DNA from 2 places in the Streptomyces sp. B1I3 genome. Region 2 is predicted to be linked to the other one. Evidence: riboswitches for the same ligand, from Rfam matches in the RefSeq annotation. Region 2 holds a riboswitch; the other holds the start of a gene.

Region 1 (4,608 bases), 1.6 Mb from region 2:
CCCTCGTCCGGCTGCAGCGCATTCTGCTGCTGCGGGAGCTCGGACTCCCGCTGACCGCCGTCAAGGACGTATTGGAGGGGCAGAGGGACGCCTCGGTGGCGCTCCGGGCGCATCTGCGGCTGCTGGAGCAGGAGCGGGAGCGCATCGGCCGGCAGATCGCCTCGGTGCGGACCACGCTCCACAGGACCGAGGAGGGGAAGGAACTCATGGCCGAACAGATATTCGACGGCTTCGATCACACGGTGTACGAGGAGGAGGTCACCGAACGCTGGGGACGGGAGGCGTACGACCGGAGCGACCGGTGGTGGCGCGGGCTGAGCGCGCAGGAGCGGACCGGCTTCCAGGCCGCGCACGACGCCATCGCCCGGGATTACGGGGAGGCCAGGGCCGCGGGGCTGGACGCGGGCAGCGAGGCGGTGCAGGACATCGCCCGCCGGCACGTCGACTGGCTGTCGGTGTCCGTGACGGTCTCCCGGTCGTACGTGATCGGCGTCGGCGAGATGTATGTCGCCGATCCGCGCTTCGGGAAGAACTACGATCGGTACGGGGACGGCACCGCCGTCTTCGTAAGGGATGCACTGACGACGTACGCGCGGCACCGGCTCTCCGGCTGACCTCCGGAGGACGGCGCTGCGGCGTGCTCGTCCCTTTGGCCGATGACGAGTCGCCGCACGGCGCGGCTCCGGCCAGCCTGGGCGGGGCGCGGTACCGTCCGCAGCCGTGGGCGGACCGGGCAGGAGTACACAGGTGGGGAAGCGGGAAGATCGGGGCGGGGGTGCTGTCGGCACCGCCCGTGCCCGGCGGCTCGTGCGCGGGCTGCCGACCCTGATGATCGGGATCGGGATCCTCGTCGACCTCGTGACCCCGGCCGAGGTCACGGCCGTTCCGCTCTTCGCGGCGGCGCCCCTGCTCGCCGCTCCGTTCTTCTCGCTGGCCAGCACCATCCGCACCGGAGCGGCCGCGGTCCTCGTGGTCCTCGCCATCCGGCTCTCCGACGGCACGCTCGCCGAGGTCGTGCCGATCAGCGACCTGCTCACCCTGGTCACCGTCGCCGGGCTCGCCCTCGTCACCAACGCCGTCGTGCGCCGCAGCAACGAACAGCTGGCCTCCGCCCGGGTCATCGCGGCGACCGCGATGCGGGCGGTGCTCCCGGCGCCGGACGAGCGCATCGGCGGGTTGCTGGTGGCGGCACGGTACGAGGCGGCCCAGGCGGACGAGTTCGTCGGCGGGGACCTGTTCGCCATCGCGGACACGCCGCACGGGGTGCGGCTGGTGGTGGGGGACGTGCGGGGCAAGGGGCTGGACGCCGTAGGGGCGGTGGCCGTGGTGATCGGCGCGTTCCGGGAGGCGGCCGAGCAGGAGTTGTCGCTCGAGGGGGTGGCCCAGCGGCTGGAGCGCGCGCTGGCGCGGGAGGGGACCCGGCGAGGCGGCCTCGACGCCATGGAGGGGTTCGTCACCGCCGTACTCGCCGAGATCCCGGCGGGTTCGGACACCTTGCGGATCGTCAACCGCGGTCATCCCGAGCCGATCCTGCTGCACGCGGACGGGGCGCTCGACGTGCTGGCGCCCAGCGCGCCCGCCCTGCCGATCGGCATGGGGCTGGACGTGTGGCCGGACCGCTCGGACGAGTGGACCATGCCGGCCGGGGCGACGCTCCTGGTCTTCACGGACGGGCTCTCCGAGGCGAGGAGCCCGGCCGGGGCCTTCTACGACCCGGCGGACCGGCTCCGCGGCCGGATCTTCCCGGGCCCTGAGGAACTGCTCTCCGCACTCACCGACGACGTGCGCCTGCACACCGGGGGCCGGTCGACGGACGACATGGCACTCCTCGCGGTCGGGCGGCCCACCCGCGGCCAGCCGGAGCGGCGGACCACGGTGAAGATCGTGGGGAGAGGTGATGGATGACCGCCTGCGACTGTCCGTGACCGAACGGCACCGCTGCGCGTAACATTTGACACACCGTCAGAAAGTGATGGCGTGTCGGGGAGTGCGCAACTCGTCCGATTGTGGCTGATTCACCCCTGAAAGTGCAGGCCGGAGGCGTGAACGATCACCGGGAACAGCTTGGAATCGGACCCGGGTGTCTATTAACGTTCGATAACGCAGCGCGGTTGTCCCAGTCGTCGCCAGAGGCGGCACCGTGCGCGAGCGCCGAATTCCGCAAGGGAACCGGGGAACCACCTACATGGGGTGAATCGGGCACTTGTGTCTCGTGAGAGACGAAGGGACCCGTAGGAGACCTTCCTGCTCCGAACCCGTCAGCTAACCCGGTAGGCGAGAAGGAAGGAAAGGAGAGCGCCCACGTGGCGTCGAATCAGCCTGCCCCCGAGGCCCCGTCACCCTTCAGGACCGACGCGTTCGGTGACGAGGAGAGGACCTGGGAGGAATGGAATCCCACAGAGGAGTCCGTCCGTCCCGTACGCGGCAGGCACCGCGTAGCCAAGCAGCGAGGTCTCGCCCGTAGCTCCACCGTCCTCGGTGTCGGCGTCATCGCGGCCGTCGGCGCGGGGGGCATGGCCACCGCGCAGAGCAAGCCGCCGGTCTCCATCTCTCTTCCCGATTCCATCGCGGACAAGCTTCCCGATGCCACATCCCTTCCCGGGATGGGCGCTTTCATGTCCGGTGACGCCGAGGCGGACAACGAGACCGTCGCCCCGTCCGCACCGCTGACCACGGCCGGCATCACGGTCGCCGAGGCCGAACAGGGCACCACCGACGCCGGTGAGGCGCTGCGTGCCCGCATCCTCCAGCAGGCCGAGCAGCAGCAGGCCGGAGCGGATGCCGAGGCCAAGGCCGCGGAGGAGAAGGCGGCCGCCGAGGAGGCCGCGGCCCAGGCCGCGAAGCAGCAGAGCAAGGCCGAAGCCGAAGCCGCGGCCGAGAAGAAGGCGGCGGAGGAGGCGGCGAAGAAGAAGGCGGAGGCCGAGCGCCTCGCCAAGCTCGCCGCCAGCTACGCCATCCCGACGTCCTCGTACACGATCACGTCGACCTACGGCCAGGCCGGTTCCATGTGGTCCTCCGGCTACCACACGGGGCTGGACTTCGCCGCGCCCACCGGCACCCCGGTCAAGGCCGTACACGGCGGTACGGTCAAGTCGGCCGGCTGGTCCGGCGCGTACGGCTACCGCACGGTCCTCGCACTGGAGGACGGTACGGAGGTCTGGTACTGCCACCAGTCCTCGATGGACGTCACGGCCGGTCAGACGGTCAACACGGGCGACACCATCGGACGCGTCGGTGCCACGGGCAACGTGACCGGCCCGCACCTCCACCTCGAGGTCCACACCGCGGACGGCTCGGGAATCGACCCGATGAGCTGGCTGCGCAGCAAGGGCCTGTCGATCTGATCTCCCGCGCCGGCGCACGGCGCACCGAACCTCGGCGGCCCTGACGCACGAACCCCCTGGCGTCGGGGCCGCCGGTCTGCGCGTGTGTCCATGGACCCGCCGTACCCGGCGGCGCTCCTACGGGGGCGGTGGGCGGTGTCCGTCCGGCTGCTGCCCGCCGCCGTGGTGCGCGTACGGGTTGGGGCCGCCGTAGTGCCGGTGCGGCGCCGGCAGCTGCTGCGGATACGGCAGGGCGTGGGGCAGTTGGTGGGGGAACGGGCCGGGCGGGGGCACGCGGTGGGTGCGTATCCGTCCCGTGGCCTGGGCCGCGTACGCCAGGGCCGGTCCCGCGACGTCCCGGCGCTGCCACAGGTGGTGCAGCAGCTCCTGCTCCCGTACGGCGAAGTCCTGGCCCGCCCCGTCGTGGCGGGCCCTTCGGCGCAGCATCGCCAACGAGGTCGCGAACAGCTCGTACTCCGCGACCGCGCGGGCCGCTGCCCTGCCCCGGGCACGGTCCGGGTGGCTGTGCCAGTGCCTGGCCATGTCGCGGGCCATGCCGCGCGCACGCATCGAGGCCAGCGCGAGCGGCTCCGCGGGAGTGAGCCAGCCTGCCGCCGCGTAGACCGGCAGCTCGCTGGCGAGCGTCCGCAGCTCCCGCTGGCGCGACCAGATGGCCAGCCAGGTCACCAGACCGAAAGCCGGGACCATGAACGCGCCGTACACCACGTAGAAGCCGTACGTGCCGAAGGCCGACGAGCCGTTCCAGAGGGCGTGCATGCCCATGGCGAGGAGGAGCCCGAGCAGCGGCAGCACGATCCGGCGCACAGGACGGCGCCTCCCGCCGAGCGCGGCGGCACCGAAACCGATACCGGTGAGCACCGTGAACAGGGGGTGCGCGAACGGTGACATCACCACCCGCACGAAGAAGGTCCCGACCGTCACGGAGGCGAAGCCCGTGGTCCCCAGCTGCTGGTCCTCGCCGAAGGCGTTGCCCAGGTAGAGGACGTTCTCGGTGAAGGCGAAACCGGTCGCGGTGAAGCCGGCGACCACGATGCCGTCGACGACACCGCCGAACTCCCGTCTGCGGAAGAGGAAGATCAGCAGGACGGCGGCGGCCTTGGCGCTCTCCTCGACGACCGGGGCGATGACCGTGGCACCCAGGGTGTCTGCGCTCGCCGGGTCGGCGGTGGCCGCCGCTATCCAGCGGGTCGCGAAGGTGTTGGCGGTGATCGCGACGAGCGCTGCCGCGAACGCGCCCCAGGCGAAGGCGAAGAGCAGATTGCGC
Region 2 (4,608 bases):
TACGGGGCGAAGAAGCGGTAGTACTTCGACTCGGCGGAGACCTGTTCGTAGAAACTGACCAGCCGCTCGGCATCGTCCGTGGTGATGGGCCTGATGCGTGCCGTGCCACCGTCACGGAGCACCACGTCCGCTTCCCAGTGGTCGGGGTACGCGTGATGCGGACTCTGCTCCGGGATCGGCTCCATGGGCAAAGCCTACGGCTCGGCGCACCGGTCGCGGCGGGTTCATGGCAGGGCCACGCTGAGGGTGCCGGCCGGCGGTGGGCGGGCGGGGCCCGGGACCGGGGACAGCAGTGTGTGCCGCATGAGAGACTGGTCTAGACAACCATTGATACGTGAAGGGCAGAACCATGGCTGAGCGCCGCGTCAACGTCGGATGGGCCGAGGGCCTGCACGCCCGCCCCGCTTCCATCTTCGTCCGTGCCGCCACGGCCTCCGGCGTCCCCGTGACGATCGCCAAGGCCGACGGCAACCCGGTCAACGCCGCTTCCATGCTCGCGGTGCTCGGCCTGGGCGCCCAGGGCGGCGAGGAGATCGTGCTCGCGTCCGAGGCCGACGACGCCGAGGCCGCCCTGGACCGTCTGGCGAAGCTGGTCGCCGAGGGTCTCGAGGAGCTCCCCGAGACCGTCTGATCCGGCTGGTTCCCACCGGAACGCTACAGCGCCAGAGCCGCGGCATCCCTTTCCGGGAGCCGCGGCTTTCCTGTTCCCGAGTTCCCCCGTGCACACGCACCAGAAAGTCCGGGGCGGCCACGGAATAGCGTTTCCGGACAGCCGAAAGAAAGCTCTCCAGGAATTACCTTCTTTGTATACGGCGCCATTGTTAATGGCGGACGCCCGCGATGTTTACGGCATGTTGCGAAGTGCTCACCCGGGATCCGCCCGTCCCGCGACCCGTCCGGCCCGTGCGACGCAGCCGGTGCGCGGCGGTGGCACGCTCGGCGTGCTGGGCCGCGAGCGCCCTGGCCCGTTCCGCATCGCCGCGGGCCACGGCGTCCACGATGGCGCCGTGCTCGGCCCAGGAGTCGGCGGGGCGGACCGGCTGCTCGACCGCGTACATCCAGGCGATCTTGTGCCGGAGCTGGGTGAGGAGCGCGATCAGGGCGGGGCTGCCGGAGGCCTGCGCCAGCGTCTCGTGGAACCATCCGCCCAGTGAGCGCAGGTCCTCTCCCTCGCCCCGCCGTACCCGCTCCTGCCCGAGCCTGACCAGCCCGCGCAGCACCTTGAGGTGCGCCTCGGTACGGCGCTGCGCGGCTCGGGCGGCACCCAGCGGCTCCAGGAGCATCCGGATCTCCAGCAGGTCGGCGGCCTCCTGCTCCGTGGGCTCGGCCACACAGGCCCCCGCATGCCGGCGGGTGACCACGAACCCCTCGGACTCCAGGGTGCGCAGTGCCTCGCGCACCGGGACGCGGGAGACGCCGTAGCGCCGCGCGAGCACCTCTTCGGTCAGGCGGCTGCCGCGCTCGAAGACACCGGAGACGATGTCGTCACGGATTGCCGTGCATACCGAATGCGCGGGAATGTGCATGTCCGAACCTCCGCCTTAATCCCCGCGGAACGCGGCCGATCGACGCCTGTTCTGCGACTCTATTGCAATCCACCGCAATTTCCGACGGCGAGGTGGAATTCATGGATATCTTCTGGCCACGGAAGGCTTCCGCGCGGCTCGGACCGGCACCGCCGCCCGGGCACGCCGAAGGCCCCGGCGGATGCCGGGGCCCGGGCGGAGCGGTGTCGCGCGACACCGGACGGGGTGCCGGAGCCGGACGACCGTCAAGGGTGGTCAGACCGTCAGGGCGTCGAGGCCCTCAGAGCTGGACGCCGTGCGCGCGGAGATAGGCGACGGGGTCCATGTCCGAGCCGTACTCCGGCGTCGTCCGCGCCTCGAAGTGGAGGTGCGGCCCGGTGGAGTTGCCGGTCGAGCCGGAGAGGCCGATCTGCTCGCCCGAGGCGACGCTCTGGCCGACGGCGACGCCGATCGAGGAGAGGTGGCCGTACTGGGTGTACGTGCCGTCCGCCATCCGGAGCACGATGTTGTTGCCGTACGCACCACCCCAGCCCGCCTCGACGACCGTACCGGCGCCGACCGCGACGACGGAGGTGCCGGAAGCGGCGCGGAAGTCCACCCCTGAGTGGGTGCCGGAGGACCAGAGCGCACCACCGGACTGGTAGCCGGTGGTCACGTACGAGCCGGCGACCGGGAGGTGGAAGGCGTTGAGCCTTGCGCGCTCCGCGGCGCGGGCGGCGCGGGCCTTCGCCTCCCGGGCCTCTGCGGCGCGGGCCTCGGCCTTGCGCTTCGCCTCGGCCTTCGCCCTGGCCGCGGCCTCGGCCTTCGCCGTGACGTCGGCCTGGTGCTGCTGGGCCTCGGCCTGTGCGGCGATCTGGGCGGCGAGGGTGGTGTCGATGGCGGCGGCCTGGGTCAGCCCGCTGTTGCTGACGGAGAGGGCTTGGGAGTCCGCGGCGAGGGCCGGGGACGCCGTGGCGCCGATGACGCCGGTGGTGGCCAGGGCCGCGATGCCGACGGCCCGGGCGCCGTGGCGCGAGAGGCGGCTCGGGGCACGGTGCTTCCCGGTGGCTCGGGTGAACGCCATGGAGGGGCTGATCCTTTCCTTCCTTCTCGCCTACCGGGTTAGCTGACGGGTTCGGAGCAGGAAGGTCTCCTACGGACCCCCGCGCCTCTCGCGAGACGCGGACATCCGATTCACCCCAGGGACTGCGTGGGTCCCCGGCTCCCCAGGCTCGCGCCTGACGGGGACTCGGCGATGACTGTCCGGCGCCGCGGACGCGGCTCATGTTCGGCGGACAGCCGAGCCGACGCTAGGGCGGGCCCTTCACGTTCACCAAATGAACGGGGCCATTTGTCACACATCCCACAGGCTATAGACCCCTCTTTGCCCGTAAGTCGGACAAAAGGGAGGGCCCGGCGAGAGGTTGCTCACCGGGCCCTCGTCCTTCCGCCGCAGCGGCTGCCGTGTCAGCCGCTGACGACCGACACCTCACCGATGCCCAGCGCCCTGACGGGCTCCGAGATCTGCGCGGCGTCCCCGACGAGGACGGTGACCAGACGGTCCACCGGGAACGCGTTGACCACCGCGGCGGTCGCCTCGACCGTGCCGGTCTCGGCCAGGCGCGCGTACAGCCGGGCCTGGTAGTCGTCCGGCAGATGCTGCTCCACCTGGTCGGCCAGGGTGCCCGCGACGGAGGCCGCCGTCTCGTACTTCAGCGGGGCGACCCCCACGAGGTTCTGCACCGCGGTCTCGCGCTCGGCGTCGGTGAGCCCCTCGGCCGCCAGGGTCCGCAGGACCGTCCACAGGTCCTCCAGCGCGGGGCCGGTGGACTCCGTGTCCACGGAACCGCTGATGGCGAGCATCGCGGCCCCGGTCGCCCCGGAGGAGGAGCCGGGCGCCGTCGAGCGCAGCACCTGCCCGAAGGCCCGGACCCCGTAGGTGTAGCCCTTCTCCTCGCGCAGCACGCGGTCCAGCCGCGAGGTGAGGGTGCCGCCCAGGCAGTACGTGCCGAGGACCTGGGCCGGCCACACGCTGTCGTGCCGGTCGGCGCCGATCCGGCCGATCAGCAGTTGCGTCTGCACGGCGCCGGGCCGGTCCACGATGACGACGCGGCCGGTGTCGTCCGCCGTGATCGGCGGCACCGGGCGGGCCTGGCCGGCGTTGCCGGACCAGTCGCCGATCGTGTCGGCCAGGAGGGCGTCCAGGTCCACGCCGGTGAGGTCACCGACGACGACGGCCGTCGCCGTGGACGGCCGGACGTGGGCGTCGTAGAAGGCGCGTACGGCGGCGGCGTCGATCCGGCGCACCGTCTCCTCGGTGCCCTGGCGCGGACGCGACATCCGCGCCGTGGCGGGGAAGAGCTCCTTGGAGAGCTGCTTGGCGGCGCGCCGGGCCGGATTGGCCTGCTCGTGCGGGATCTCGTCCAGCCGGTTGCCCACCAGGCGCTCGATCTCGCTCTCGGTGAAGGCCGGTGCGCGCAGCGCTTCGGCGACCAGCCCCAGCGCCTTGGCCAGCCGGGAGACCGGCACCTCCAGAGAGACACGGATGCCGGGGTGGTCGGCGTGCGCGTCGAGTGTGGCGCCGCAGCGCTCCAGCTCGGCGGCGAACTCCTCCGCGGAACGCTTGTCCGTGCCCTCGGACAGGGCTCGCGCCATGATCGTGGCGACGCCGTCCAGGCCCTCGGGCTCGGCGTCCAGCGGCGCGTCCAGGAAGATCTCCACGGCGACGACCTGCTGGCCGGGGCGGTGGCAGCGCAGCACCGTCAGCCCGTTGGGCAGGGCGCCGCGCTCGGGCGCGGGGAAGGCCCAGGGCCTGGCCTCGCCGGCGGTCGGCTGCGGGTGGTACTCCATCGCTACTCCAGTCACGGCGGCGTCGGTCACTTGTCGGCCCCTTCGTGCGCGTCGGCGGCGTCCGTCGAGGCTGCCTCTGCCGTCTCGTCGGCCTCGTCGGCCGGTTCGACCGGCTCATAGACCAGGACCGCCCGGTTGTCGGGCCGCAGGTGGGCCCGGGCGGCGTCCCGGACCTCCTCCGCGCTCACGTCGAGCACGCGCCCCACCGCGGTCAGGGCGAGCTGCGGGTCACCGAACAGAACGGCGTAGCGGC

What was found. Region 2 has a riboswitch for cyclic di-AMP ahead of QFZ58_RS09785 (M23 family metallopeptidase). Riboswitches for the same ligand answer to the same signal wherever they lie in the genome.
Positions count from the first base shown of each region.
Region 1: it holds a riboswitch for cyclic di-AMP, as region 2 does, so the genes downstream of both, QFZ58_RS17205 (M23 family metallopeptidase) here and QFZ58_RS09785 (M23 family metallopeptidase) in region 2, are expected to answer to the same signal.

Region 1 covers NZ_JAUSYD010000001.1:3,762,743-3,767,350, reverse strand. The annotation lists gene QFZ58_RS17215 (MerR family transcriptional regulator) at 1-614, shown strand, start outside; gene QFZ58_RS17210 (PP2C family protein-serine/threonine phosphatase) at 748-1,905, shown strand; cyclic di-AMP (ydaO/yuaA leader) riboswitch at 2,140-2,292, shown strand; gene QFZ58_RS17205 (M23 family metallopeptidase) at 2,304-3,344, shown strand; gene QFZ58_RS17200 (PrsW family intramembrane metalloprotease) at 3,462-4,608, opposite strand, start outside.
Region 2 covers NZ_JAUSYD010000001.1:2,147,132-2,151,739, forward strand. The annotation lists gene QFZ58_RS09770 (bifunctional GNAT family N-acetyltransferase/acetate--CoA ligase family protein) at 1-185, opposite strand, end outside; gene QFZ58_RS09775 (HPr family phosphocarrier protein) at 350-631, shown strand; gene QFZ58_RS09780 (GntR family transcriptional regulator) at 822-1,526, opposite strand; gene QFZ58_RS09785 (M23 family metallopeptidase) at 1,807-2,589, opposite strand; cyclic di-AMP (ydaO/yuaA leader) riboswitch at 2,603-2,770, opposite strand; gene QFZ58_RS09790 (pitrilysin family protein) at 2,973-4,355, opposite strand; gene QFZ58_RS09795 (pitrilysin family protein) at 4,382-4,608, opposite strand, start outside.